DNA from 4 places in the Alkalihalobacillus sp. NPDC127517 genome. Region 3 is predicted to be linked to each of the others. Evidence: riboswitches for the same ligand, from Rfam matches in the RefSeq annotation. Region 3 holds a riboswitch; each other region holds the start of a gene.
The links. A riboswitch is a leader RNA that binds a small molecule or an ion and turns the genes downstream of it on or off. The one in region 3 is predicted to bind S-adenosylmethionine.
Positions count from the first base shown of each region.

Region 1: another riboswitch for S-adenosylmethionine. It lies ahead of ACQKKO_RS00060 (methionine ABC transporter ATP-binding protein); the one in region 3 lies ahead of metK (methionine adenosyltransferase).
Region 2: another riboswitch for S-adenosylmethionine. It lies ahead of ACQKKO_RS07975 (5-methyltetrahydropteroyltriglutamate--homocysteine S-methyltransferase); the one in region 3 lies ahead of metK (methionine adenosyltransferase).
Region 4: another riboswitch for S-adenosylmethionine. It lies ahead of ACQKKO_RS01930 (methionine biosynthesis PLP-dependent protein); the one in region 3 lies ahead of metK (methionine adenosyltransferase).

Region 1 covers NZ_JBNNQX010000001.1:9,408-16,876, reverse strand. Annotated here, with positions in the region: gene ACQKKO_RS00095 (ATP-binding cassette domain-containing protein) at 1-881, opposite strand, end outside; gene ACQKKO_RS00090 (GntR family transcriptional regulator) at 878-1,249, opposite strand; gene ACQKKO_RS00085 (spore coat protein) at 1,393-1,713, opposite strand; gene ACQKKO_RS00080 (hypothetical protein) at 1,731-2,003, opposite strand; gene ACQKKO_RS00075 (arsenate reductase family protein) at 2,152-2,508, shown strand; gene gcvH (glycine cleavage system protein GcvH) at 2,580-2,969, shown strand; gene ACQKKO_RS00065 (MFS transporter) at 3,090-4,367, shown strand; SAM riboswitch class I at 4,422-4,538, shown strand; gene ACQKKO_RS00060 (methionine ABC transporter ATP-binding protein) at 4,617-5,642, shown strand; gene ACQKKO_RS00055 (methionine ABC transporter permease) at 5,635-6,303, shown strand; gene ACQKKO_RS00050 (MetQ/NlpA family ABC transporter substrate-binding protein) at 6,327-7,193, shown strand; gene ACQKKO_RS00045 (carboxymuconolactone decarboxylase family protein) at 7,302-7,469, shown strand, end outside.
Region 2 covers NZ_JBNNQX010000005.1:107,608-115,076, reverse strand. Annotated here, with positions in the region: gene ACQKKO_RS07995 (S66 family peptidase) at 1-662, shown strand, start outside; gene ACQKKO_RS07990 (hypothetical protein) at 663-1,301, shown strand; gene ACQKKO_RS07985 (ArsR/SmtB family transcription factor) at 1,440-1,808, shown strand; gene ACQKKO_RS07980 (heavy metal translocating P-type ATPase) at 1,811-3,934, shown strand; gene ACQKKO_RS07975 (5-methyltetrahydropteroyltriglutamate--homocysteine S-methyltransferase) at 4,692-5,783, opposite strand; SAM riboswitch class I at 5,878-5,982, opposite strand; gene ACQKKO_RS07970 (nucleotidyltransferase domain-containing protein) at 6,054-6,761, opposite strand; gene ACQKKO_RS07965 (Gfo/Idh/MocA family protein) at 6,820-7,469, opposite strand, start outside.
Region 3 covers NZ_JBNNQX010000008.1:129,171-136,639, reverse strand. Annotated here, with positions in the region: gene ACQKKO_RS12595 (alpha/beta hydrolase family protein) at 1-557, shown strand, start outside; gene pckA (phosphoenolpyruvate carboxykinase (ATP)) at 610-2,187, opposite strand; SAM riboswitch class I at 2,369-2,479, shown strand; gene metK (methionine adenosyltransferase) at 2,611-3,825, shown strand; gene ACQKKO_RS12580 (gamma carbonic anhydrase) at 3,893-4,417, opposite strand; gene ACQKKO_RS12575 (alpha/beta hydrolase) at 4,530-5,312, shown strand; gene ACQKKO_RS12570 (beta-class carbonic anhydrase) at 5,439-6,002, opposite strand; gene mnmM (tRNA 5-(aminomethyl)-2-thiouridylate-methyltransferase MnmM) at 6,028-6,600, opposite strand; gene mnmL (tRNA modification radical SAM protein MnmL/YtqA) at 6,597-7,469, opposite strand, start outside.
Region 4 covers NZ_JBNNQX010000002.1:171-7,639, reverse strand. Annotated here, with positions in the region: gene ACQKKO_RS01935 (bifunctional homocysteine S-methyltransferase/methylenetetrahydrofolate reductase) at 1-1,683, opposite strand, end outside; gene ACQKKO_RS01930 (methionine biosynthesis PLP-dependent protein) at 1,717-2,817, opposite strand; SAM riboswitch class I at 2,902-3,003, opposite strand; gene ACQKKO_RS01925 (hypothetical protein) at 3,070-3,234, opposite strand; gene prsW (glutamic-type intramembrane protease PrsW) at 3,238-3,909, opposite strand; gene ACQKKO_RS01915 (asparaginase) at 4,035-4,994, opposite strand; gene ACQKKO_RS01910 (YpdA family putative bacillithiol disulfide reductase) at 4,991-5,983, opposite strand; gene ACQKKO_RS01905 (Glu/Leu/Phe/Val family dehydrogenase) at 6,132-7,394, opposite strand.

The sequences.
Region 1 (7,469 bases), on a different contig from region 3:
GTGAATGATTCCTCCTTATGATTTGTTAGATAAACCATTAATTGTTGTAAAGAGAGTTTTTGTCTGGAGCAGCTGGCCGGTATATGAAGACTTGCTAACTCTTCCGCGTCTTCAATATAAAGTGTGATGCTGTAATCTCCCATGAAATGAGACCGATCCAGTACCTTCCCTTTTGTTGCAAGAGCTTCAATGGCTTCCTTTGGTCCCTTTATAAGGAATGAACGCTCTTGAAGCTGTTCCACCGTCTCGTGTAGAGAGATCCGTCCTTTTTTCATGAAATAGATTTCTTGGAACAGATCGCTGACTTCGTCAATCAGGTGAGTGGATAGAATAATTGTTCGTGGATGCTCAGAATAATCCTCAATTAGTACCTCGTAAAATTGCTGCCGTGCATGGGCGTCCATGCCGATATATGGTTCATCAAAAATGGTTAGCGGAGATCTGCTAGCAATACCGACTGTAATGCCAAGAGCGGACTCCATTCCTTTTGAGAGCTGAGACACTTTTTTGTGATGAGGCAGCTCAAAGATCTCGAGAAGCTCAAGAGCCTTTTCAGCATTCCAATTAGGGTAAAAGGCAGGCATTGTTTTTAAGATTGTTTTAATTGTAAGGGTAGGCTTAAAGTTCTTACTTTCTCGGATAAAACAAATGTGATTTAACGTGTCGGAGTGGTTAAAGGGTTGATGGTTTTTGACTTTAACTTCTCCTGTATCTGGGAGTGTTTTTCCTGAAATGAGGTTTAATAAAGTTGTTTTACCTGCTCCGTTTCTTCCTAACAGTCCGTAGATAACATCCTCTTGAAATGAACAATTTACTTCGGTTAAAATTTGGTTTTTCTCGATTTTTTTTGAAACTTGTTGGACAGTTGCTTGAAACGTCATTTTTCATTTCCTCCTTCATCAATTAACAGTTTAATTTGGGTTTTACTAAGCTGAAGATACTCAGCTTCCTGTAGTAATGGAACAATATATCGCTCGTAAAACTCTACTTTACGTTCTTTCAGTAAAATCTCTTTGGCTCCCTCTGCAACAAACATCCCGACACCTCTTTTTTTGAATAAGATTTCTTGTTCGACAAGAAGGTTAATCCCTTTTGCTGCGGTAGCTGGGTTGATCTGATAATGCTTGGCAAATTGGTTTGTTGAAGGCACTTGTTCACCTTCTTTTGTTGTGCCGTTAATAATATCGTCCGCGATCCGTCTTGCAATTTGTTGGAAGATCGGTTGACTATCATCGATCGAATGAGACATCATTACCTCCTTGGTTCGTTACTAATGTAACTAACTATAGAACGTCGGTTGAATTGTGTCAACAAAAAAAGAATTAGATTATGAGGAAAGCATACGAAAAACACCTCTGAAGCATTGTTCTAGAGGTGTTTTTCTGCATTTAATTAATGTGTGCCAGAGTACGGAAACTGGTTGGAATATCCTGAAAATTGCTGGTAGCTTTGTTGTAATTTCTGTGGCGATTCGCTATCAATGGCATACAAACCTTTTTTAAACATGACATCATACAGATTACGTTGGCAATCCTGAGATTCTTGATAAATCGTGCTTATGTCCTGATAAAGCTCTGAATGACTGACCTCATTTTCAGCGACATCATATGAATGTGTGATGTACTTCTCAGTCGTCAGCATATCCGTGATGAATTCACGATCTGTCATTTGCGTATCTTTCGGAAATGATGTTTCTTGATTTTGAATTTTCATGTGAATTCTCCCTTCTTTTACTGTACAGTTGGTTGTTCAGTTGTTGGCTTCAGGTGATTAAGCAAACGCTCGTAATGGCGCTGGTGCATTTGTCCGGCTTGCGTGATCGCTTCTTTAATTTCTGTGTCCTGACAATAAGATGCATAGAAATTCGCTTTTTTCATCGCAAGTAGGTTCCAAGAAAGCATGTCGTTAAGGTAAAGATGATCCTTTACAGAGATAACCTGAGGTGGTTTCTGCATAAACCCTTGCTGCTGGTTAGCTTGTGTTCCTTGTTGTTGCTGTTGCATGATGTAGCCTCCTTTTTAATCAAACTGGCCATACGTCTTTAGTTTGAAAAATGTTGACGGTTTTTATCCATCCAAAATGCGTATCAATTGTAGAGGTACCGTAAATCGGACATAATAGCAGTAAGAACAACCTAGGGAGGCAACAAATATGAGTGTGACATTTTATCAGTATCCGAAATGTGGAACCTGTCGAAAAGCAAAAAAGTGGCTAGAAGATCATCAAGTTGATGTCAATTCAATACATATTGTTGAAGATCCACCTTCAAAAGAAACGTTAAAGGATTTGTACAATAAAAGCGGACTTGAATTAAAGAAATTTTTTAATACGAGTGGTCAAAAGTATAGGGAATTAGAACTAAAAGATAAGCTCGCATCAATGAGCGAAGATGAAATGCTAGAGGTCCTTTCTTCTGATGGAATGCTGATTAAACGACCGATTACAACAGATGGCGATAAAGTAACACTTGGATTTAAAGAAGAACAATTTGAACAAATCTGGAACTAACTCATTTTTTTTATAACGAAGTTCAGTTATAATAAATGCAGATTGGAACAAGTTGATGGAGGGGTTATGACATGACGAACAATTTACCAGCAGAACTTAAGTATTCAGAGGAACATGAATGGGTTAAAACAGAAGGAGATAAAGTTCGTATTGGAATTACAGACTTTGCTCAATCAGAGCTTGGGGATATCGTATTCGTTGAGCTTCCAGAGATTGGCGACGAAATCGAAGCGGACGAGCCATTTGGTAGTGTTGAATCAGTGAAAACAGTATCTGAATTATACGCACCAATCAGCGGTAAAGTTGTTGAGATTAATGAGAACTTAGATGACTCTCCAGAATTTGTGAATGAGTCACCTTACGAAAAAGCATGGATGATTGTTGTTGAACCTAAGGATGCAGGTGAAGTAGACAAGCTAATGTCTGCTGATGAGTACAACACAATGATTAGCGAAGACTAAATACGTACGGAAACCCTTCAATTTTTGGAGGGTTTTTTTGTGCGTTATCTCTTCTCTTTCTATAGAAGTTCGTATATGATTACTTAGGGAACCGAAATAGAAAGATATAGGAGAGGGCAAATGGCTCAATTTACAAAGGATTGGTCAACAAAAATTAAAGGATACAATCTGAACATTCGTCTATTTCTCTTGGCTTCTTTTATGCTGAATGTAGGAATGGGCATTTTTATGGTCATTTATAATTATTATATAAGAGAACTTGGCTATGCTGATGATGTAAACGGCCGAGTAATCGCCATGCAGGCAACGGCTACAGCAATTGCGTTACTTCCAGTAGGCTTGCTAAGCGATCGACTTGGGCGTAAGCGTCTCATTCTCATTGGTTCAATCATGGTCGCGGCAAGCTTGGTCTTGCGGAGTGTTGGTATCGCAGAAGATCTTTTAATTCTTGGAGCCTTCATCACAGGTTTTTTTATGGCATTTGTACAGGTAACAGCCATTCCACTCCTTGCAGAGAACTCGAAGGAATCTGAACGCGTCCATTTATTTAGCTTAAATGCGGCGATGATGATGGCTGCCAATGTTATAGGGAACTTATTTGGTGGAATATTAACCGACTCCCTACATACGTGGTTCGACATCTCCATGCTCGAGAGTGTCAGAATTACACTTTTAATTGGTGTGACCATTGTTTGTGTAGGGTTGATACCACTTATAAAAATAAAAGAAAAACGAAAGATAGCGTCGTTCCAAGCAGGACGATTGTCTGGATTCAAGCAGTTAGCTGAGAAAAAAGAATCCTTAAAATTAATTGTTTTATTTGCGTTGGCCAGCTTGTTAATCGGCTTTGGCTCAGGGCTGGTTATCCCATATTTAAATCTTTATTTCACGGATCGCTTTGATGTAAGTTATTCACTTGTAGGGATCATCCTGGCGCTCGGACAGGGGATGACAGCGGTCGCTATGATGATTGGACCGAGTGTGGTAAAACGATTTGGCGAGGTTAAAGCCGTTGTGCTACTTCAAATTGGATCACTACCATTTCTTTTGTTAAGCGCCTATACAGAAATTCTCTGGCTCGCCGTCATTGGATTTTTGTTCAGGCAGGCCTTAATGAATGCTGGAAACCCAATTCACTCAGCACTTATGATGCGATTGGTTGACCCCTCTATGCGTGGTCTCGCCAACTCATTAGGGCAAATGGTCTTTCAATTAGGTTGGGCAATCATGGGACCGGTGTCTATGGGCATTGTGTTAATGTATGGTTCGTATACAGGCTATGCCATTGTTTTTACAATTACCGCATGTCTCTATTTAATTGGTTCTGTTTACTTCTATTTTGTATTTGGCCGGAAGCAGAAAGATATTCCAGCCCCTCTAGTCGTTGAAAAAAGTTGACCAGTTTATGATTGCATGCTATGATTTTCCCAACTTAGTACAAAATTAAATAAACTCTTATCAAGAGTGGCGGAGGGACTGGCCCTACGATGCCCGGCAACCACGGAATCTCACAGATTCTGCAGGTGCTAATTCCAGCAAAGTAACGAATGTTGCTTTGACAGATGAGAGAGGGATATATGAAAACCTTCTGCTTATCTGCATGAGGTTTTTTTGTTTTAGTACGAATAGAAAGTGAGGATTACGCTTGTGATAACACTTAAAGGATTAAAGAAAGTTTTTGAATTAAAAAGTGGAGCCGTTACTGCAGTAGATGGTGTTGACTTAACAATCGAAAAAGGCGGTATCTTTGGCATCATCGGTTATAGTGGTGCAGGAAAGAGTACACTCATTCGTATGTTGAACATGTTAGAGCGCCCGACTAGTGGCGAAGTAAACATAGATGGAGAAGACATATCCAATTTATCAAAAAAAGAGCTCCGGAGATCCCGTCAAGAAATGGGAATGATCTTTCAACACTTCAACCTACTATGGTCTCGTACGGTATACGATAACATCGCCTTTCCTCTCGAAATCGCAGGGGTTAAAGGTGAAGAAAAAGATCAACGAGTTAAGGAACTAATTAAGCTTGTTGGGCTGGATGGAAGAGATGCAAGTTATCCTTCTCAGCTAAGTGGAGGACAAAAACAGCGTGTGGGAATTGCAAGAGCTCTTGCAAACAATCCGAAGGTGCTCCTATGTGATGAAGCCACTTCAGCCCTGGATCCAAAAACGACTGAATCCATCTTAGATTTGTTAGTGGATATCAATCAGAAGCTTAAGCTAACGATTGTATTGATTACACACGAAATGCATGTTATCCGTAAGATTTGTTCCGAGGTAGCTGTAATGGAGAATGGACAAATCGTTGAAAAAGGCCCTGTACTTGATGTGTTCCGACACCCTAAGGAAGAAATGACAAAAGAGTTCCTTAAACAAATTACAGAGCACGATGATACAGAAGAAACCATCCAAGAGCTTTTAGACGATGCAGGATCTGGAGACATTGTTCAGTTAACGTTCTCAGGAACGAGCGCAGAACGACCATTAATCTCAGAACTCATTCGTACATTTACAATTGATGTATCCATTCTTCACGGTAAGATTACAAAGGTTCAAGGTGGATCGTATGGAACCTTGTTTATCCAGATTACCGGTGATGATGCAGAAAAGAAAAAAGCATTAGATTATATTATGACCAAAGAGGTTGAAGCGGAGGTGTTACGCCGTGACTGAAGCATTATTTCCAAATGTTCGTTGGGATCGTATCTGGGATGCAACCCTTGAAACCATCTATATGACAGGAATTTCTTTAATCGCTACATTTATTCTTGGTATTCTGCTCGGATTACTGTTATATTTAACTGGTAAGGGTAACTTATGGGCCAATAAGCCGATTAATACGGTGATTGGTGCTTATGTAAATATCACACGATCGATACCATTTGTCATTCTTTTGATTTTAATTATTCCATTTACTAAGTTATTGGTTGGGACAATTCTTGGACCAACTGCTGCCTTGCCTGCACTGATTATTGGGGCGGCGCCATTTTATGCACGTATGGTTGAAATTGCTTTAAGAGAAATTGACCGTGGTGTGATTGAAGCGGCCCAATCGATGGGAGCAACATCTTCAACCATCATCTTTAAAGTATTACTACCAGAATCTACACCTGCACTTATCTCAGGTATTACAGTTACAACAATTGCAATGATCGGATACACGGCCATGGCTGGAATTGTTGGTGGTGGAGGACTCGGAACACTTGCTTACCAGGAAGGGTTCCAACGAAATAATAGTGATGTAACATTGGTGGCTACAGTTGTCATTCTACTAATCGTATTTGTTGTACAGTGGATCGGCGACCTTCTCACATATAAAACAGATAAACGCTAAAAAATCAGATGGGGGATGGAAACATGAAAAAAATCTTAGGTACGCTTGGAACAGCAAGTCTTGTATTAGCTCTAGCGGCATGCGGAACTTCTGGGGACGATGAAAGTAACAATGAAGGTAGCACAGGAGGAGACACTCCAGCAGAAGAGGAAACGTCAACTATTAAAATCAGTGCTTCTAATACACCTCATGCAGAGATTTTAGAAGAAGCAGCTAGTACTTTAGAAGAAGAAGGAATTGAGCTTGATGTAATCATTGCTCAGGATTACAACATTCCAAATATTGCCTTAGACGATGAAGAAGTAGATGCAAACTTCTTCCAACATCAGCCTTACCTTGATCAGCAAACAGAAGAATTTGGTTATGATTTTGCTGTAGCTGGTGCTATTCACATTGAGCCGTATGCACTGTATTCATCCGAATATGATAGTGCTGATGATATTCCTGAAGGTGGCACGATTATCTTTAGTAATAACGTTGCTGAAGAAGGACGCGCACTTCATTTATTAGCTCAAGAAGGTTTAATTACACTTGCTGATGGCGTTGGCTATGAAGCAACATTAGATGATATTGAAGAAAATCCAAAAAACCTTCAATTTAGAAATGATGTAGATGCATCTCTTCTACCTCAACTGTATCAAAACAATGAAGGCGATGCGTTGATTATTAATGCGAACTATGCACTTGAAATTGACCTGAATCCAACAGATGACGGTCTTATTACCGAGTCTGGTGATGCTGAAAACCCATTTGCTAACTTGATTGTTGTACGTGCAGGTGATGAGGAACGTGAAAATATCAAAAAATTAGTTGAAGTTCTGCATTCTGATGAGATTACAACCTTCATTAATGAGAAATATGAAGGTGCAGTTGTACCTGTACAAGAATAAAGGATAAAGCACACCTAACTCGGGTGTGCTTTTTTCATCGCATAACTTCTCACCAACCCGCTCATACTACTGACATACGAATATATAAGTAGAAGGAGTTTGAGGCTCATGGAACAGCAACAATCTAAGCAGGATAATACGATTCAAGAGGCACTTCACACGTACAAAGAAGGGCTTCATTCATTTACACAGAAGCTACCTCACATTGCGAAGAGTTATAATAAGTTCACAGAGTCCTGCTTTGAAGAAGGTACATTAACGAAAAAGGGGAAACAA
Region 2 (7,469 bases), on a different contig from region 3:
CAGTTACACTTCAAACGGGTATTGCAACAGCACATGGAACAAATCTTGTTGATCTTAGAGGAGAAGCGTGTGACCCGACAACGGCGATGTGGGAGAAGGTCCTTTCTACTGAATCGGGTGGAGAAGTTGTTCAATATTCATCTGATAACTATCAGAAGGAATGGGATTTTGAAAACCCAAGCCCACATGTATTCCATTTAACTGAAAAAACGGAGTGGAAAACGACAACAGGTGAGCGAGTTGAGATCGAAGGCCGGTTGCTTGGAGGATGCGTTGATGTGATCCATCACCTTACTGGTACGCCATACGGGGATGTTGCGACATTTAGAAGACGATTCATTGAGGAAGAACCTATTTTATGGTTTTTTGAAAATTGTGAGATGACAACAACTGATTTAAAGAGGTCACTCATTCAAATGAAGTTGGCTGGTTGGTTTGAAGAGTGTTCAGGTATCTTATTCGGAAGAAGCGCGGCCAATACACCGGTAGAAGGGTATACAGCGGAGGATGTGTATCAGGATCTTGCCGAAGAACTTGGTGTACCTGTCATTTATGACATCGACTGTGGACACGTGCCTCCACAACTTACGCTCATAAATGGTGCGTATGCGAAGGTGGAGACGGAGAACGGACAGGGAAAAGTGACGCAGTGGTTTAAATAAATGAACTTTCTATTACAATACTACTGGGAACTGTTTATTGCTGCTGAAGTGTTATCCGTTGTTGCCTTGCTTTTGTTTGGGGTCACTCGGTATTGGTTTATACAGGGTAGAACCAGTTATATATTTATTGGGTCATTTCTCTTGCTTCTACTTTTTGAAGCTTTGCTTGGAATCTACGTCTACCAACAGACGGGGGAGATCTCAACTTTTCTCATCATCATCACGTTGTTTGTTCTATATGCCTGTACCTTTGGCATTTTTGACTTTATTCGTTTGGATCGGTGGATGAGAATCAAGATTGGCAAGCTTCGTGGAGTCGAGTTATTGACAGACAAGGATTACAAAAGAATTGAACGGTCAAAAGACCCGAAATATAAAGCGAAGAAATATCGAATATCCTCTACTATCCACCTCATTGCCTTTTTTGCAGGGCAGTTCTTGCTATGGTCGTGGGGGACTAGTGGGCTAGACGAAATGATCGGTTATGCCACAGATTTATCATGGCTTGAAGATCAAAACTACGAGAATTCTCCGTACCAAAACGAAGCGATGTTTGCAGTCGGGACGATCTGGGGCATCGTATTTGTCGCTGACTTTTTGTATTCATGGTCGTATACTCTCTTTCCAAGTAGCAAATAATTCGTAAGGAGCTTTCACAAAAAAAGTGAATGCTCTTTTTTTTGAAACATTCAAACGTTCGTTTGTTTAATTGATTGACATTTACTTAAGATGAGAATAATATAATAATCAAATAAATATTTGAATGAGGTGTAAGTAATGACATCTGTTAAAGACAATCAAGATACATGCGATGTGGTTTGCTTTGAAGAGGAAAAGGTTCAACGAGTAACAGGTTTAGTTCAAAACGTAGATTTTGTGCCCGTGGCTGATGTATTTAAAGCATTATCGGATGTTACCCGTCTTAAAATAGCCTTTGCGCTGCTTCAGGAAGAAGAGCTTTGTGTATGCGATGTGGCCAATATAATCGGGATGACCACGGCATCTACTTCACACCATTTAAGACATTTAAGAAATTTACGCATTGCCAAAAGTCGTAAGGAAGGAAAAATGGTCTATTACTCGTTAGATGATGAGCATGTTCGTCAGTTAGTGATGATGGCTGTTCAACATAGTCAGGAGGTGTAATGATGAGTGAGCATACAGAATCAAATGTGTACCGGGTAGAGGGGTTCTCGTGTGCAGGATGTGCCGGAACCTTTGAGAAAAATGTGAAGAAGCTTGATGGGGTAGCGGATGCGAAGGTTAACTTCGGCGCCTCCAAGATTACCGTTTATGGTTCAACTAATGTGGCAGAGCTTGAGCGGGCTGGGGCTTTTGAAAAGCTGAAGGTTCGACCTGAGCATGAACGGACAGCACCTAGTTCGAGTGAGGAACAAGAGCCTACTTCCTTTATCCAGAAGCACATGACTGTGATTGGTTCACTTTTGTTTCTGATGTTTGGCTTTTTATCTTACGGAGTAAATGGAGAAGACAATCTGGTAACAGTCCTTGCATTTGCCACTTCGATGGTGATCGGAGGATATACGCTGTTTAAGCAAGGTTTACTCAACTTAACGCGCCTTCAGTTTGATATGCGAACATTGATGACCATTGCCGTTATAGGTGCCGCGATCATTGGCGAATGGACAGAAGGAGCTATTGTTGTCATTTTATTTGCGATTAGCGAAGCACTTGAGCGCTTTTCAATGGACCGGGCCAGACAATCTATTCGCTCATTAATGGATATTGCACCAAAAGAAGCGCTGATCAAACGAAATGGTCAAGAGATGAAGGTTAACGTAGAGGACATACAAATCGGCGATGTCATGATTGTAAAGCCTGGGCAAAAGCTTGCGATGGATGGAGTGGTCGTATCAGGTCATTCATCTGTTAACCAATCAGCCATTACGGGAGAATCGATTCCTGTTGAAAAGCACGTAGAGGATGAAGTGTTCGCAGGCACCTTAAACGAAGAAGGATTGCTTGAGGTTCGTGTAACGAAACAGGTAAAAGACACAACCCTTTCTAAAGTCATTCAGCTCGTGGAAGATGCGCAGGCAGAGCGGGCACCATCTCAAGCATTTGTCGATACATTTGCGAAATACTACACACCGGCCATTATTCTTGTGGCATTCCTAGTGGCTATTCTGCCACCACTTTTTATGGGTGGAGAATGGCAGACGTGGATCTATCAAGGTCTTGCCGTCCTAGTCGTTGGGTGTCCATGTGCTCTTGTGATCTCGACACCCGTTGCGATCGTAACTGCGATTGGGAACGCAGCAAAGCACGGCGTCCTAATCAAAGGTGGCGTGTATTTAGAAGAAATAGGTGCGCTTAAAGCCATTGCCTTTGATAAAACAGGCACATTAACAAAAGGTGTACCTGTTGTCACAGATTATATTGAAGTAAGTGATGTGAACCTGAGTGAGCTTCTTGCTATCGTGGCGGCGCTTGAATCAAATTCACAGCATCCGCTCGCATCTGCCATTGTTCGAAAAGCAGAGGAAGAACAGGTTCTTGACCGGAATCTAAATGTAACTGACTTTACGTCGATTACGGGTAAAGGCTTAAAAGGATTGGTCAATGGAGTTACGTATTATGTAGGAAGTCCCGCTTTATTTGCTGACCGAATTGATGATCATTTGGAGCGAATTCAACCATTACAAGAGCAAGGTAAAACAGTTATGGTCGTCGGGACAGAAGAGACGATCCTTGCACTTATTGCCGTAGCAGACGAAGTTCGAGAGTCAAGTCGCAGTGTGATCTCTGCACTTCATGAAAACGGAATCCACAGAACCATCATGCTGACAGGAGATAATAAAGGAACCGCTCATGCCATTGCAAACGATATTGGAATCACCCACGTACGCGCTGAATTGATGCCTGAAGATAAGCTCACCCAAGTGAAGCAGCTTCAAGCAGAATTTGGAAAAGTAGCAATGATCGGTGATGGAGTAAACGATGCTCCGGCACTCGCCGCATCAACAGTTGGGATTGCGATGGGCGGTGCTGGAACAGACACAGCGCTTGAAACAGCAGACATTGCACTGATGGGCGACGACTTAAAAAAATTACCTTATACCGTTAAGCTCAGCCGCCGCGCACTCACTATCATCAAGCAGAACATTACCTTCTCACTTGGAATTAAGTTACTCGCGCTCATGCTCGTTGTGCCCGGCTGGCTCACACTTTGGATTGCGATCCTTGCTGATGTTGGAGCGACACTTTTGGTGACAGCGAATGGATTAAGGCTGTTGAGAGTGAAGGAATGAAGTGGGAGATTGCTGGAATCAACGAAGAGGTATTGCGGAATTTATAAAGAGAGAGCGGAATCAATATAGAGAAGCTGAAATCAATGAAGAGACCGCTGAATCAACGAATAGAAGCTGGAATTAACAAAGAGACAGCAGAATCAACAAAGAAACGTCGAACTCAAAAGGGTCCGACGTTTTTTCGGTTGCGGAGACATTTTACCAAGAACAACAGGCTCTAAACCAAGCTAAACAAACGTTTAATTAAGATCGCAGATTCGTTAGCAAGAGCTTTTTCCATTTTATCAAGAGGAGAGAGGGGGTCCACCAAGAACAGGGATCTGATACCAAGGAAAGAAGACTTCTTACCAAGATCCAACCCTCATTAGCAAGACCCCGCAAATCATTACCAAGCCCTCTCCACAGATTAGCAAGACCTTTCCCCGCTCAACCAGGAACTTAAAGGTTTATAATTCATTTCCAGTATGTTAAATTCGATATAACCTAATTTCCATATAAAGGAGGTGGTGCTACCTGTGAAACTCCTCAAAAACCGTAATTTAAGAATGTTCCTAATCCTATTTTTTATTTATGGAACGTACAATTTGATCAGACCATTGTGGAGTGGGGAAAGCTTCGACCTTAATCAAATCCTCAGCAAGACACTCGTTTACTCACTTGTCGTAGTTGGATTCATGTGGTTCTTTGATTGGGCAAAACCACCTCCAAGAAAAGAAGACACCTAACTCCACAAAAGGTAGGTGTCTTCAATGCCTTCCTAGCCTAAAAGCTCTTTAGAAAGGTCTACAACATATTTTAATTTTTCCCACTGCTCTTCTTCTGTCAAAATGTTTCCGTGGTGAGTGGAAGCGAAACCGCATTGTGGGCTTAGGCAGATCTGATCAGCAGATACAAATTGTGTAGCTTCTTCTAAGCGTGCCTTGATCGTTTCTTTGTCTTCGAGCTGGCCATGCTTTGATGTGAATAAGCCAAGCACTACTTGTGGGCCGCCATTTGGAATGTGGTCTAATGGCTCAAAATCACCTGAGCGATCATCATCATATTCTAAAAAGAAGCCGTCTACTTTTTCTTTCGCGAATAAGGTTGGAGCAATCTTCGCGTAGCTGCCTTCGAATGCCCAGTTTGAACGATAGTTTCCACGGCACAGATGTGTTGTGATCACTAAATCTTCAGGCTTGTCTTCTAAGACGCTGTTAATGACGTGTAATGCTAGATCGATCAGCTCCTGGCGATTTAAACCACTGTCATTAAACGGAATGTGCTCTGAGTTTAAGCCAGCAATGTACACATCATCTAGCTGTAGGTAACGGCAGCCCGCATCATAAAAGGCTTGAACCGCGTCACGGTATGTTTGAATAACATCATTCGTGAAATCATCAAGGTTTGGATAGATCTCCACGTTACGAATTCCTGCATTAAATAATTGATTTGGACTTGGAATGGTCTGCTTTGCTACAGCGCGTTCGCCAACAATTTCTTTAAACTCAATAAATTCTTTAACATGTGGATGATCTTGATTAAACGAAATCTTCCCTGTTGCACGGACATCGTACGCTTCCGTTTCTTCTCCTTTAAACTTATACCCATGTTCTGGAACATAGCCCTCTACACCTGTTAAGTGTTCTAGGAAATCGGTGTGCCAGAATCTGCGTCTGAATTCTCCATCTGTAACGGCTTCAAGACCCACTTCTATTTGTTTATCAACTACTCTCTTAATTTCAGTTGTTTCAATGTCGTATAGTTCCTGTGCTGTGATGGTACCATCTTTAAAGTCTTTTCTCGCTTTGTGAATGCTTTCTGGGCGTAATAAGCTTCCTACGTGATCTGCTTTGAACGGTGCGTTTGTCATGGTTGTCTCTCTCCAATTCTCTCTATTTTTTCTACTAAAAAACCCCTCTTCGGATATAAGAAGAGGGGTTCGAGTATCTATTAATCGACTGCTCTTCTTATCTTTGTAGTATCGCAACTACAGGAATTGGCACAGTTCTTGAGTTAAGTCTGTTGCCGAGGTTTCAAAGGGCCATTCCCTCCACCTCTCTGGATAAGAAATAATTACATTATTCAGTTAATAGACTTACTATACGTTTTATACGTAGTGGTTGTCAATAAGTTATTTATATTATGAATTTTTACCCATTGAGAAGCCCTCAAATAGAAATCCGCCAAGAGGTTTATAGATTTCGGTGGCAAATTGAAAAAATGGTTCTTTGTTTTCGTCATGATAAAAGGCTTCTAATGCACTGAAAAACGCATCAGCTAGCTCTTTGTTATACTCATATAAGGCTCTTGTTAAACCTTTGCCTCTACCTGACCATTGACTGTTTAACCGCAAGATAAAATCGGGTAATTCAAGTGATAGTTGATTCAATGTGATAAGAGCTTCTTGTTTATGTTTCGCATCACAAAAATCATCGACCAGGTCCCCTATAAAATATCTCGAGGCCTGAATGTACGCTTTGTTTAGTGGGATCGGGCCAGCTGAGACATGTTTTTTTGCTGCCTCTAAAATAGAAAAATAAGATTCATGTTCTTTTAGTAAAATACCTTCTTTTATCATGTTCCCTAAAATGGGGCGACCAATCTCTTTCTCTCGATCAAACTCTGCTACATATGAATCTTGATTATGGATAAAGGCTTCGATGCGCTTTCCCTGATATGCAAAGCTCTCTCTGTAAGGAAGAAGATTTTCATCAAATATGACTAGATCTACATCTGATGTAGGTGTTTCCTCTCCTCTTGAAGCACTGCCAGCTAGTATAGCGAATTGAGAGGATGGAAAGAATTGATTGACAAAAGAGTTGGCGATCTGTTGAGTAGGGCTTGGCATAATTTATTCTCCTTTAACTGGAATTTATTTCATCATACCAAACCACACCACACAGATCCTACCCTTTATTTTCGTCATACTCCCGCCCTGTTGTAATTTCTTCTGTATCAAAACGGTCGACAGTATTTGTTTTTTCATAGAAATAGGTTGTATTTTCTAAGATACTTTCTTTTGTATAAAAAGAGTCACTTGGCTGAATGGGAAGTGTAACAGTCCTTTTCTCACTGGCAGACTTATAGATTGCAGTAATTAGTTCAAGTGTGTTTCTTCCTTGATCACCATCGACTAATACCGGAGCCTCCTCTTTAATCGCGGTAAGCATGTTATGAATCTGTCCAACATGTGCAGTGTGTTTTAGCTCTGGTAGCTGATCGAAATACGTGGTAATTTCTTGTTCAGTATTTAAATCTTTCACCGGAAAACCATTGGACGCGGAAGTGGAGGCGTGGATACGCCAAGGCACGGAGATGCGAGCTTTCTCGCCTTGGAACACAAGCTGCTGCTCCTCTCCATGATGAACAACTGAGCTTGTTACTTGTGCAATCGAACCATCTTCGTATGTAAGCAGAGCCACGGAGAGGTCTTCGATTTCTGCGTTATCATGGGCTGTATTACTCATGATGGCTGTCACTTCCTTGGGCATTCCATTCATCCATTGCAAAAGGTCGATATGATGAACTGCATGGTTTAACGTACAGCCTCCGCCTT
Region 3 (7,469 bases):
TCTTTGGTCCTTTTTACCGAGGAAACAAAGGAGGAGAGGGCAATGAAGACTTTGGAGGTCAAGACCGATTAGATGCAGTGTATGCGGTCGATGTATTAAAAGAAAACGAACGATTTGATCACGAACAAGGCATTCATTCAATAGGGTTTTCAAGAGGTGGAGTGATGGCACTTTGGGCTGCCATTTACCAAAAAGAAATGAAAAGCATCATTAGTTGGAGTGGCGTGACCGATATGTTTTTAACGTATCGTGAACGAGTCGACCTGAGACGGATGATGAAGCGAGTGATTGGAGGGACCCCTACTAAATATCCAGAGCGTTATGATTTTCGCACGCCATTAAACCAGGTGGGCGACATCCATGCATCTGTACTGATTATCCATGGGGAACTCGACGAGCATGTATCCATTGAACATGCGTATCAATTGGAAACGTTGCTTGAACAAGAGAAAAAGCATGTGGAAAGCTGGTATTACAAAACATACAGTCATCAATTTCCGGTTCGCCAGCAGCAAGTCATCTTGCAAGAGGCAGCAAAATGGATGAAGCGACAATAACGTACAAAAAGAAGAGCGCCCCAAAAGGGAGCGCTTCTTTTTGTGTATCGGGTTACTTCGGACCTGCTTGTAAAACGTCATCTGACAACTCTTCAAAATTCAAAATGTTTTTCTTGAACTGGTTTGCAAGCTCTGTTGCTTTTAAATCATACGCTTTTGGGTCTTCCCATGTTGTCTTTGGATTAAGAACGTTATCAGGTACTCCAGGACATTGGATGGGAACATGCAACCCAAAGAATTCATCTTCTGTCGTTTCTACTTGTGATAATTCCCCTTGAAGTGCTGCTTGCACCATTGCGCGAGTATAAGAAAGACTCATTCTTGCCCCCGTACCATATGGTCCACCTGACCATCCCGTATTGACTAAAAATACTTCGGCATTATGCATATCAATGAATTCACCTAGCATGGATGCATAATGCTTAGGTGGTAATGGTAGAAAAGGAGCACCAAAGCATGTGGAGAAGGTAGCTTCGGGTTCTGTAACGCCTCGTTCAGTTCCGGCTAGCTTACTCGTGTATCCAGATAAGAAATGGTACATCGCTTGTTCTTTTGTCAGCTTACTTATTGGAGGCAAGACACCAAATGCATCTGCGGTTAAAAAGATAATCGTCGAAGGGTGTCCAGCAATGCTTGGTTCAAGTGCATTTGGAATGTAATGTAGCGGGTACGCAGCACGAGTATTTTCCGTTCGTGATACATCATCGTAGTCAGCCTTCCCATTTTCAGCAACCACGACATTCTCGCACACTGTGCCAAACCTGATGGCATTCCAGATCTGTGGTTCATTTTTAAGGGAAAGATTGATGCACTTAGCATAGCACCCACCTTCAATATTAAACACTCCATTTGCCGACCAGGCGTGTTCATCATCACCAATTAACAACCGATCTGGGCTTGCTGAAAGAGTGGTCTTACCTGTACCAGATAATCCAAAAAACAAGGCGACGTCACCCTCTGTGCTCGTGTTAGCTGAGCAGTGCATAGGGAGAACCCCTTCAAGTGGTAATAAAAAGTTCATAACAGAAAAGATTGATTTCTTCATCTCACCTGCATATTCTGTTCCACCAATTAATACGATACGTTTTTCAAATGAAATGATGACAAATGCTTCCGAGCGTGTTCCATCCGTTTGAGGATCTGCTTTGAACGTAGGAGCTGATACGATTGTAAAAGACTCCTGCCATGAATTCTCAGGTACTTCATCTGACCTGATAAACAGCTGTTTTGCAAAAAGCTGATGCCATGCGAACTCATTTACCATTCGAATAGGTAGTTGGTACGTTGTATCTGCTCCAGCAAATCCATGAGTCGCGAAGATCTCTTCTTTTTCACTTAAATGAGTTAAGACTTTATCATAAAGAGCAGTAAATAGATCACTTGAAATAGGTTGATTAACAGCCCCCCAATGAATAAGTGACTCAACGGAATCTTCTCTTACAATGAATTTGTCCCGAGGAGAACGACCAGTATATGCACCTGTCTCGACGCTAAGTGCACCACTTTCGGTTAGCACACCTTCTTTATTTTGAAGTGCTTTACTTACTAGACTAGGAACAGAAAGATTATGTTGTACTCTAGATTGAGATAAGAGGTCTTCAAGCGCAATAGCTGTATTAAGTATGTTCATAATATGATACTCCTCTCCAATTAAGTTGCTTAATAATAACTTATTTTTTAATTAGTATAACACATTTAAATAATTAGTCTATACTTTTGTTAGGTTCATCTATTTAGGTCATTCAGATCGCATGAAAGCCTTGAATAGATTGACTTTCAAGAAAGAATGATATATACTTCATGGCGAACGGATCTTATCGGAGAGCCGGCGGAGGGACAGGCCCAGTGAAGCCCAGCAACCACTACTTTACTAAAAGTGGAAAGGTGCTAACCTGCAAGGCAATTGCCTTGAACGATAAGAGGTTAAAGGACAACATTTCAACCCTTTTCCTCAATATAGAGGAGAAGGGTTTTTTATTGTGTATATTTAATCTCAACCTGTGATTAGGCTGATAAGAGAAGCTTAGACTCAATTGGAAGGGTGATGTTTAACATGACAGAACTTAAAAGTAGACGATTATTTACATCCGAATCAGTAACAGAGGGACATCCTGATAAAATTTGTGACCAAATTTCTGATGCGATTTTAGATGAAATTTTAAAGAAAGACCCTAACGCTCGTGTGGCGTGTGAAACGTCAGTTACTACAGGAATGGTGTTAGTAGCAGGAGAAATTACAACAAGTACATATGTGGATATTCCACGTGTGGTACGTGACACGATTAAAGGAATTGGTTATACACGTGCGAAATACGGATTCGATGCGGAAACGTGTGCAGTCCTTGTTTCAATTGATGAGCAATCGGCTGATATCGCACAAGGTGTTGATAAAGCATTAGAGGCTCGTGAAGGACAAATGACAGAAGCAGAAATTGAAGCTATCGGTGCAGGAGACCAAGGATTAATGTTTGGTTTTGCTACAAATGAAACGAAAGAGTTAATGCCTTTACCGATCTCTTTAAGTCATAAGCTTGCACGTCGTGTGGCAGAAGTCCGTAAAGAAGAAATTCTTGATTACCTTCGCCCAGATGCAAAAACTCAAGTAACGGTTGAGTATGATGAGCAAGGGAAGCCTGCTCGTGTTGATACGATTGTTATTTCAACTCAGCATGCACCAGAAGCAACATTAGAACAAATTCAACATGATTTAAAAACACATGTCATTAAACATGTGGTACCTGCTGAATTAATTGACGAAAATACAAAATACTTCATTAATCCAACTGGACGTTTTGTAATTGGTGGACCTCAAGGGGATGCTGGATTAACAGGACGTAAGATTATCGTTGATACGTATGGCGGTTATGCACGTCATGGTGGAGGCGCATTCTCCGGTAAAGATGCAACAAAAGTAGACCGCTCTGGTGCGTATGCTGCACGTTATGTTGCGAAAAACATTGTTGCTGCAGGTCTTGCTGATAAAGCAGAAGTTCAGCTTGCGTATGCGATTGGTGTGGCTCAGCCTGTATCTATCTCTGTTGATACATTTGGAACAGGTAAAGTGTCAGAAGAAGAGCTTGTGTCTCTTGTTCGTAAAAACTTTGACCTACGTCCAGCTGGTATTATTCGTATGCTTGATCTGCGTCGCCCAATCTACAAGCAAACTGCTGCATACGGCCACTTTGGTCGTACAGATGTGAGCTTACCTTGGGAAAAAACAGATAAGGCTGCAACATTAAAAGAACAAGCTAGCGTAAAAATGGCATAATAACTAAGATAAGCTGCATCCATTTGGATGCAGCTTATTTTTTATATTCATTCAATTAGGGCTAGAATCAGTCGTTGGTCTCAGATTGAAGCCTTTTATAATATTGTCCCTTTTCCACGTATTCTGAACGAATTCGTTCCATATCAGCACGATCTTCTTCGGTCAGCTCTCGTATGACTTTGGCGGGTCGTCCAAACGCAAGTGTATGAGCAGGAATCTTTTTTCCTTGAGGAACAAGACTTCCAGCACCGATAAAAGCACCTTCACCAATCTCCGCACCGTCCAAAATGATAGATCCCATACCGATTAATGCTTTTTTGTGAATCGTACAACTATGTAGCATAGCTTGATGCCCTACTGTGACATCGTCCTCAATAAGAAGTGGATAAGCAGGGCTTTGGTGAAGCATGGACTGGTCTTGGATATTCACGCGTTTTCCAATACGTGTTGGCGAAACATCACCGCGAATGACCGTTTGAAACCAAATGCTTGATTCATCACCAATCTCGACATCGCCGGAAATCGTTACATAGTCAGCAATAAAAGCACTGTCTGAGATACGTGGTTTTTTGTTCAGATATGAATAAATCATGTAGGTTCATCCTTTCCGTCTCTTAAAAAAAACGCTATACTTAATCTTAACCTAATTCGATACGAAGGTAAAAACCAACGATGACTTATGTGGTAGCAAGGAGCTGAGGAATGTGTGGAAATGGGAAGTATCTGAGCCTAGAGGTGTCGTTGTGATGGTTCATGGCGCAGGTGAACATCACGGACGTTATGAATGGCTAGCAAAAAAATGGAACGAGCATGGCTTTGATGTCATTATGGGTGATTTACCTGGTCAAGGTAAAACAAGAGGTCGCCGCGGTCATATTCAGTCCTTCGGCCAATACTTAGATACTGTTGAGGAGTGGCTTGATGCAGCAAGAGAAAAAAGGCTTCCAATCCTTCTTTTAGGACACAGTATGGGAGGACTCATCTCCATTCGTACCGTGATGGAACGAGATAACTCACTAATCTATGGTGTCATTTTATCCTCTCCATGCCTGGACTTGAGTCATCCACTACCGAAAGTAAAAAAGGCTGCCTCCAAAGTATTACAGCATGTGGCACCAACCTTTAGCGTGAACTCCGGAATCCGCTCCGATCGAGCAACCCGAAATCAAGAGGTAGTAGAAGCTTATTTGACTGATCCCTTAAAAGTGAGTAAAGTGTCCGCAAGATGGTACCAGGAACTTGAAAAAACGATGCGACTTACAAGAAGATATCCAGAAAAATTCCCAAATATCCCCTTGCTCGTCCTTCAGGCAGGAGAGGATTTTCTTGTTGATAAACAGGCAACTCAGGAATGGTTTAACCATCTAGTCCTTACCCACAAAAGCTACAAAGAATGGGATGGGTTATATCATGAAATCTTTAACGAACCTGAGCGAGATGAAGTGTTTCGTCATGCTGTGAGCTTTGTGAATTTAATGTTTCCTTGATGAGCAGACAGAGTTGTGTCTGCTTTTTTGTGTAGATAAGAAGTGAAACGATATAAGAAGAACAAACTATTTTACGAGGAATCAATTAAAAACCCCCTCCATCTTTAGGTGGAGGGGGTTCGCTATCTATCTCGCTTCGCCACGTTTTAACAGTTCAAGCTTTCCTGTTTCAGGATGAATAACAAGTCCGTGAACAGGTACTTCTTTTGGCATCAGAGGATGGTTTTCAACAATGCTTACGCTATGGCTAACACTTTCTTCAACATCGCCAAACCCAGTTAAGAATTGTTTAATATCGACACCTGCATAATCAAGCGTGTCGATTGTTTTCAAGTCAACACCGCGCTCTTCGGCCTTTTTCAGGAAGCTCTCGGATTCGAGACCGGCCATTCCGCACATATGGTGGCCAATAATCATCACTTCTTCTGCTTGTAGCTCGTACACAGCAAGTAAAATACTTCTCATAATACTTCCAAAAGGATGAGAAATCACGGCACCTGCATTACGAATGATTTTTGCATCACCTTGTCCTACGTTCATGGAACGAGGAAGCAGCTCGGCTAAACGTGCATCCATACATGTAAGGATCACTATTTTTTTGTTAGGGAACTTCGTTGTTTGATAGTTTTCATACTCTTTTTCATCAACGAATTGCTGGTTAAATTCAAGAATGTTGTCTAAAATGGACACGTTTCTTCACTACCTCTCAATATAATTAGCGTTTTTCAATGGCGATGATAAAGGGTGGAGCATTTTTTTGATTAATAAAACCATACCGCAAAACATGGGCTTTGTCTTGTGGAAGCTGTTCAACAAAATCTAAAACTTGATCTTTTTCAATTGCTCCCTCAGGGTGACCATGGTAAACCACGAGTACAATCATCCCACCAGCTTGCATAGCCTCAAACAATCGAGAGATAGCCTCAATCGTTGTTTTGGCTAAGGTAGTAATTTGTTTGTCACCGCCTGGAAGATAGCCTAAGTTAAAAATGGCTGCTTTTAATGATGATACATGTTCGGGCTCGATGTGTTCAACAGCATGTTCATGTCCGGTTTGATGAAGATAAACCCGTTCATGTAGACCTTGATTGCGCAAACGCTCTTTGGTCGTTTGAATGGCTTGTTCTTGAACATCAAAGCTATACACATGACCGGTTGCACCAACAAGTCCCGCTAAGTAACAGCTGTCATGACCATTACCGGCTGTTGCATCCACAGCTGTATCTCCAGGTTCTAGTGCTTGTTCTAATAAGATTCTAGCGAAGGGAAGAATACCTTTTAGCTTCACTTGGTAGGAGCCTCCGCTCTATAGTGAATTCCCTGCCAGGTTCCGCGATCCTTTAATTCATTTTCAATACTGTTTAGTACATCCCACTTGTTCATACTCCACATTGGACCGATTAAAAGTTCGGGCGGACCGTCACCAGTTAATCTGTGAACGATCATTTCTTCTGGAATGACTTCTAATTGATCGGCAACTAACTTCACATACTCATCCATATTCATTAAATCAACAAGCCCTTTTTCATATTGCTTAACCATGCCTGTTTTCTTTAATAAATGGAGCAGGTGGATTTTTATCCCTTGAACATCAAGCTTGGCCACTTCTTTTGCTGTTTCAAGCATCATTTCCGGTGTTTCTAAAGGTAGTCCGTTAATGATGTGAGAGCAAACTCGAATGCCATGCTTTCGAAGCTTCGCAACGCCTTCTTTGTAGCACTCATAATCATGGGCGCGGTTGATAATGTTTGCAGTCCGCTCATGGACAGTTTGAAGTCCTAATTCTACCCACAGGTACGTACGTTGATTTAATTCTGCTAAATATTCTACAACATCATCAGGTAAACAATCTGGTCTTGTTGCAATCGAAAGACCAACCACACCTTCTTGTTTTAGAATAACCTCGTAGTAATTTCTTAACGTTTCAACAGGTGCATATGTATTTGTGTAGGCTTGAAAGTAGCCAATATACTTGCCTGTTTTCCATTTTTTATGCATTCGCTCTTTAATTGTGTGGAATTGAGTGACTAAGTCATCACTACGGTCTCCGGCAAAATCTCCAGATCCTCGTACACTACAAAATGTGCATCCGCCATGAGCAACTTGCCCATCACGATTCGGGCAGTCAAACCCTGCATCAAGCGGAATTTTAAATAC
Region 4 (7,469 bases), on a different contig from region 3:
TGAAGATTCTGAATCTCCTTCGTGTGTTGCCATCACTTCTCGAATGCCTGAGGTAAGTTTAATACCAGGCACTTCGTTATGAAGAAACTCAGCATTTCTAGAGCTAACTATTGGCATAATACCTATATAAATCGGTTGCTCTAGATGTTTTGTTTCATCATAAATGGCTTTAAGCTGATTGATGTCGTAGACCGGCTGACTCATAAAATAGTCAGCGCCACTTTCAATTTTCTTTTCTAATCGTTTAACGGCTTTATCAATGTATTTCACATTCGGATTAAAGGCCGCACCCACTGTAAAGTCAGCTTTCTCTCCTAGCTCTTTCCCCGAGAAAGATATGCCTTCATTTAACTGCTTAATCATGGATATTAATTGATAAGACGCTAGGTCGTAAACCGAACTTGCACCAGGGAAGTCACCAATTTTTGTAGGATCTCCTGTAATCGTTAATACATCATGTAGTCCTAACGTGTGTAAGCCCATAAGATGCGATTGTAAGCCGATTAAATTCCTGTCACGGCAAGTTAAGTGGACAAGAGGTCTTGCTCCAATTTGTTCTTTTACCATCGTGCCAAGTGCTAGATTATCCACTCTCGGTGAAGCAAGTGAATTATCTGCAAGAGTTAATGCATCTATACCTGCTTCTTTTAATGCTTTTGCACCTTGCATAAACTTAGAAACATTTAACTTTTTAGGAGGATCTAATTCGACAATGATGGAAGAGCGTTTCTTTACAATCTCTGTTAACTTCTCTTCCTTACGAGCCGGACGATCTGTTATAAGCGGCTGACGAATAGCGACTTTAAGCTTTTTTTCATACACTGGCATACGCCCGCTTGCGGCATTCGCGATCGCTTTAATATGTTCAGGCCTTGTTCCACAGCAACCGCCGATTAGACGAACTCCTTGATCGATAAATTTGTCCGTCATTGTTGCAAAGTACTCAGGATTAGACGAGTAGAAGAATCGCCCATCCCGGTAATCAGGTAAACTGGCATTTGGATATACTGCCAGTACATGATCAGTTGGAATTGGAATCTCTTCAAAGGACCTGAGCATATGGGCTGGCCCCATTCGGCAATTTAATCCAACAATGTCTGCACCAGCGGACATTAATTGTTCAAATGCTGTGGCAGCATGTATGCCTCCACTCATAACCCCAATATCTCCTAAGCTAATGTTCATAATAACCGGAAGGGAGCTATGCTTTTTAGCAATAGACGTAACAAGTAATGCTTCTTCTAAATCATAAAACGTTTCAAATAAGAAGCCATCGACTCCTTCATCAATTAAAACAATGATTTGTTCGGTCAACGCATCTTCAATTTCACTAATTGTAGATTCTTCCATTTGAAAACGCCGGATACCACCAACCGTGCCAACAACAAACGCCCGGTTTTCTGCCGCTTGCTTTGCTAACGCCACCGCTCGTCGGTTTATTTCCCCAGTTTTATCTGCTAACCCATATTTGCCAAGCTTAAGTCGATTTGCAGCGTATGTGTTTGTCTGGATGACGTCAGCTCCTGCGAGAAGATATTCCGTATGAATGGCGATGATTTCTTCTGGGTGACTGAGATTTACCTCTTCAAAGCATTGTTGTTCGATTCCGCGTTCATACAAGAGCGTTCCCATCGCTCCGTCACCTACTAATACATCCTGTTTAAGACGCTCTAACAACCCCACTTAAATCTCCTCCCACTTTATTACTGAGTCTAGTTACAACTTGGAAAACGCTTGTTTTAAGTCTTCTATTAAATCCTCAGCTCGTTCAATTCCAACAGAGAATCGAAGTAAACGATTATCAACGCCATTCGCAATTCTCACTTCTTCTGGAATATCAGCGTGAGTTTGCGTTGCCGGATAGGTCATTAAGCTTTCAACGCCTCCCAGGCTTTCTGCGAATGAAATCAACGCAAGATTTTGAAGAATCGGATTAATCCACGCCTCACTACCGACTCTAAAGGAAATCATTCCACCTCTTCCAGGGTAGAGAACATCTTCTACAACATTTGATTCTTCTAAAAAGCTAACTAATTCTTTTGCATTTTGCTCATGCTTTTCCATACGTAATGCTAAAGTTTTCATCCCACGAATTACAAGCCATGAATCAAAAGCTGATAATGTTGCACCAATTCCATTATGAAAATATCCAATTTTTTCTGAAAGCTCTTTGCCTTTTGACACAATTAATCCTGCTATGACATCATTGTGACCACTTATGTACTTGGACGCACTATGAATGACAATATCGGCTCCGAGTTTAATAGGTTGCTGAATGATCGGCGTGTAAAACGTATTGTCCACGATCAGAAGCAGATGATATTTTTCTGCTAGCTTGGCTAATTCAGGAATCGATGCTTCTTGCATAAGTGGATTTGTTGGCGTTTCAATAAATAACGCTTTTGTTTTAGCTGTTATCGCCTCTTCAAATGTTTCTAAATTACGCGGATCAGAATAATGGAACGTAATGCCCCAATGATTCCAGCCTTCTTCAAACAAACGATAAGTGCCGCCGTATAGGTCCTTTGAAGCAACAATTTCATCCCCACTTTTAAAAATAGATAAAACCGTTTGAACTGCGGCCATTCCTGAACTGCATGCAAAGCCTTGATCTCCTACCTCTAGCTCCGCAATGGCTTGTTCTAATATTTCTCTAGTGGGATTCCCTGTTCTTGCATAATCATAGCCAGTCGATTCTCCTATCCCAGTATGTCTATATGCAGTGGAAAAGTAGACAGGTGCGTTCACAGCCCCCGTTCGATTGTCTTTTCGGTTTCCTATTTGCACTAATTTTGTTTCTAACGCTTTTTCACTCATGGTTGTCCCCCCAGGTTTCATTTAAAAGAAAAAAGCGCCTTTCTCAAACATAAGAGAAAGGCGCTTATTGATCATATAAGCTTTCTCTTATCTTAGCAGAATAAACTGCCGGATTTAGCACCTTGCCTATTGAGGCTGGTTGCTGAGACTTCGCAGGGCCTTTCCCTCCATCTCTCTTGATAAGAATACATGTTAAATTATGAATATTCACTTAAACATACAGGATATATGTTTAAAACGCAAGTATTAAATTTATGTTTCTAATGTGGCTTCAATCTTAAGTTGATCTTCATTGCCACATACACAGCGTTTGAATCCTGTTTCATATTCTCCAAACTCATTTTTATGACCTCGAAGAATGTATTTTTCCTTGCACAGTGGGCAACGGATCACAACTTTATAGCGTTCGCCTTGCATGATTTAATTCCTCCTTATTCGTGGTGAGTGTTGATCAAGCCTCCGAGCGAGTTTCATTTTGTAGATAGCGAAAGCCCATAGCATCAGCATAAAAGGAATTAATCCAAAAAACACATAATGATTAAACAAATAGACAATGTAGTCATATAAACTATGTAATAACACAGGGATCCACAATGAATAGGTCAGAAACTTTTTTTTATTGTCTGGTGAGAGCTTTGCATGACTTAGATAATACCCCATTATAATTCCAAAAAGAGCATGACTCGAGACTGGTAACAACGCTCGTCCGACCGCCGTCTCAATACCGTGCGCAATTAAATAGAGGATATTTTCCATGGTAGCAAAGCCAAGCGACAACGATACGCCGTACACAATCCCATCATTACGCCTGTTAATGGTTCCTAATTGATAGGCAAAAATGTAGAGCACAAACCATTTAAAGAACTCTTCAGTAAAGCCGTACAGAATTAACGCCTGTTGCCATTCATATGGAAAAACATTCTCTTCAATAAATGCAAACTGTAAAACCATTACCGGAAACACTAACAAGAACCCCATCAAAAAGGTTCGAATAATGGTTCCATAGATTGCACGACGGTAATCTGTCTTAAGATAAAAGTAAGTTAGCAGTCCGATTGCAGGTGCTATTGCAGCCGTTAGCAACGAAAACATCTACGACCTGCCTTTCCGACGTACAGTTTACCCACTTGCCAAATCCTTCATCAAGGGAGGTGCTGTTCATCGCATTCAGTAAATCCATTATATTCCTCTGTCTCCAACTTGACAAGAAAAAGCCATTAACTTAAGAAACCCTGTGCTATATCCGCGCGAGCGGCTAGCAGTACCATCGTTTTAATACGTGCCTTTTTACTATCATAATCAGAACCTAATATCACGCCACGTTGCTCTAAATCATGGGCACTACCCGCATACTCATAGGTTGGATAGACCTTTCCTTCTTCAGATGAGGTAGTCATAATAATGTGTTTACCCTGTTTTAGTGCCTGATCTAACATAGGTACGAGGCTCGGAGGTACCTGTCCACGACCAACACCTTCAAGTACAATCGCATCAGAATGGGTTACAACACTTTCTAAAATGGAAGCGTCCATTCCTAAATAGATTTTCAAAATAGAGACCTTTGGCAACACATCTTGAATCGCGTATGTATGACGGTTTAACGGCTTCTGATATAAGAAGATCGTATCATTATCGATAATACCTAAATAACCGAATCCAAAAGCATTAAACCCTTGAATATTTGATGCATGCTCTTTTTTAACATACCGGGCAGCAAAAAGACGTTCATTAAACACCACAACTGTACCTACACCTCGAAGTGATTCATGACAAGCAGCATAAATGGCGTGGCGTAAATTAATAAAAGCGTCACTTCCTAACTGTTCCGGACCACGTTGTGAGCCTGTCACAATAACCGGTCGCTCGTCTTCTATAACTAAATCAAGGAAATATGCAGTTTCCTCTAATGTATCCGTTCCATGCGTGACCACAACTCCCGAGACCTCTTCATCCAGAAAGGCATCTTCAATTTCTTTTTTAAGCTCAAGCCAGTCGTCTAATGTAATATGAACACTAGGCTTTTGAAGCATTGAACGGACCGTAACATGAATATCACTTGGCAGGTCGCACAAATTAGCAAGCTCCTCACCTGTTAGTTCACCCGCTACTAATTTACCTGCTTCGTTCTCCGTACTTGCGATCGTACCACCTGTTGTTAGTAACACAACCTTTTTCATTCAGTCATCTCCTTTTGATTGGCACGAATGTCTTCAATTCTTGATGCAATGCCTTTGCCGTGCCAACGCCCATTTTCAATAAAGATTTCATTGGCATTGTTCCCTGCCGCAATTACGCCAGCAATAAATAGTCCCTCCACATTTGTTTCATACGTATCCTGATCAAATGTCGGTCTACCTGTTTCATTATCAACCATTACACCCATACTTTTAATGAACTGATGATCTGGATGGTAACCTGTCATTGCAAACACGTAATCTGCCTTAATCGATTTAGACTCACCTGAAACGGAATAATGAACAGAGTCCGCAGTTATTTGATGAACTTCCGCATTAAATTCAAGATGTATTTTTTGGTTCTTTACGAGCGAAACGTACTCTGGCAAGATCCAAGGCTTCACACTTGACGAATAATCATTTCCACGGTAAAGGGCCGTTACATTGGCACCTGCTTTTTCTAATTCAAGCGCTGCATCTATGGCGGAGTTCTTTCCACCTATTACTACAACGTTTTGTCTGTAATATGGGTGCGCTTCTTTAAAATAATGAAAGACATGAGCTAAGTCCTCCCCTTCAATATTCATATAATTAGGTGAGTTATAGTACCCTGTTGCAATAATGACAAAGGACGCCACGTACGTTTGTTTCTCAGTTGTGACGACAAATGTGCCATCCTCTTGCTTATCAACGTTTAACACGGCCTCACGTGATTGAATTCGTAAGTTTTTTCTCTCTGCTACACTTCGATAATAAACAAGCGCTTGATTCCGATGAGGTTTCCGTTCTTCGGTTACAAAAGCCACATCTCCAATTTCAAGCTTCTCACTTGTACTAAAAAAGGTTTGATGAGTTGGGTACTTATAAATCGAACTGACAATATGATCCTTTTCAATAATAAGTGGTTCAATGCCTTTGTCCTGACAGGCAATGGCTGCCGCTAATCCACATGGCCCTCCACCAATGATGATCACTTCTTCCTTTGTTCTCAAACCAATCACACTCCAATCCTGCTTTTGCTTCCTTATTATGCCGCATTTTAGACAGAAAAAGTATAGCATACTCGCTTGCACTCATGCAGGTTTCACGAATCATAAAAAAAGCAGTGAAATCATCGATTTCACTGCTTGATCAATAAACTTATACCCAGCCTCTAAATCTAGAAGCTTCGGCCATTTTTCTTACGCCAATCATATAGGCTGCTAATCTCATATTAACCTTCCGTGACTTAGAAAGCTGATAGATATTATTAAATGCGCCTTTAATCATGATTTCAAGCTTTCTTTCCACTTCATCATCTGTCCAATAATACCCTTGATTATTTTGAACCCATTCAAAGTAAGAAACCGTCACACCTCCAGAGCTAGCTAGTACATCTGGCACTAAAAGAACGCCTCGTTCAGCCAGTATCTCTGTCGCTTCCATTGTTGTTGGTCCATTTGCTGCTTCAACAATAATAGACGCTTTTATTTGATCTGCATTTTCGTTTGTAATTTGATTTTCAATAGCTGCCGGAACAAGAATGTCACAATCAAGTTCAAGTAGCTCTTCGTTTGTAATCGTGTTTTTAAATAGCTTTGTCACTGTACCAAAGCTGTCCCTGCGATCTAATAAATAATCCACATCTAATCCATCAGGTTCGTATAGAGCACCGTATGCATCACCAATCCCAACAATTTTTGCACCAGCGTCATGCAAAAACTTAGCAAGGAAACTACCAGCATTGCCGAATCCCTGAATTACGACTCTAGCATCTGTTAGCTCAATTCCTGCTTTTTTACAGGCTTCGTTAATACAGATGGTGACTCCTCTTGCTGTTGCTGATTCTCTACCATGTGAACCACCAAGAACCAGTGGCTTACCAGTAATAAAATTTGGTGAATCAAATTCACGGATTTTACTGTACTCGTCTAACATCCACGCCATAATCTGTGAATTCGTAAATACATCTGGAGCTGGTATGTCTTTTGTTGGACCTACAACCTGACTAATTGCTCGTACATACCCTCGACTTAACCGTTCAAGCTCACGGAAAGACATCTCACGTGGATCACATACAATCCCGCCTTTTCCGCCACCATACGGAAGATCAACAATCCCAGATTTCAAACTCATCCAAATCGAAAGTGCTTTTACTTCACGCTCGGTCACGTCAGGATGAAACCTTACGCCACCTTTTGTTGGACCTACTGAGTCATTATGCTGAGCTCTATATCCAGTAAAGATTTTGGTAGAACCATCATCCATACGAATTGGAATTCGAACCGTAAGCATACGTAATGGTTCACTTAATAACTCATACATTTCAATAGGGTACCCTAGCTTCGTAAGCGCTTGTTTAATTACTGTTTGAGTCGATCCTAGTACATCAAGCTGATCAATCTGTTTGTCATAATCATCCATTTCTTTCACCTCTGAGCTGTGTATCGCTTGCGTATCTTTCTACCAAGCAAGCCTCTCCCCTTAACTATAATGAAC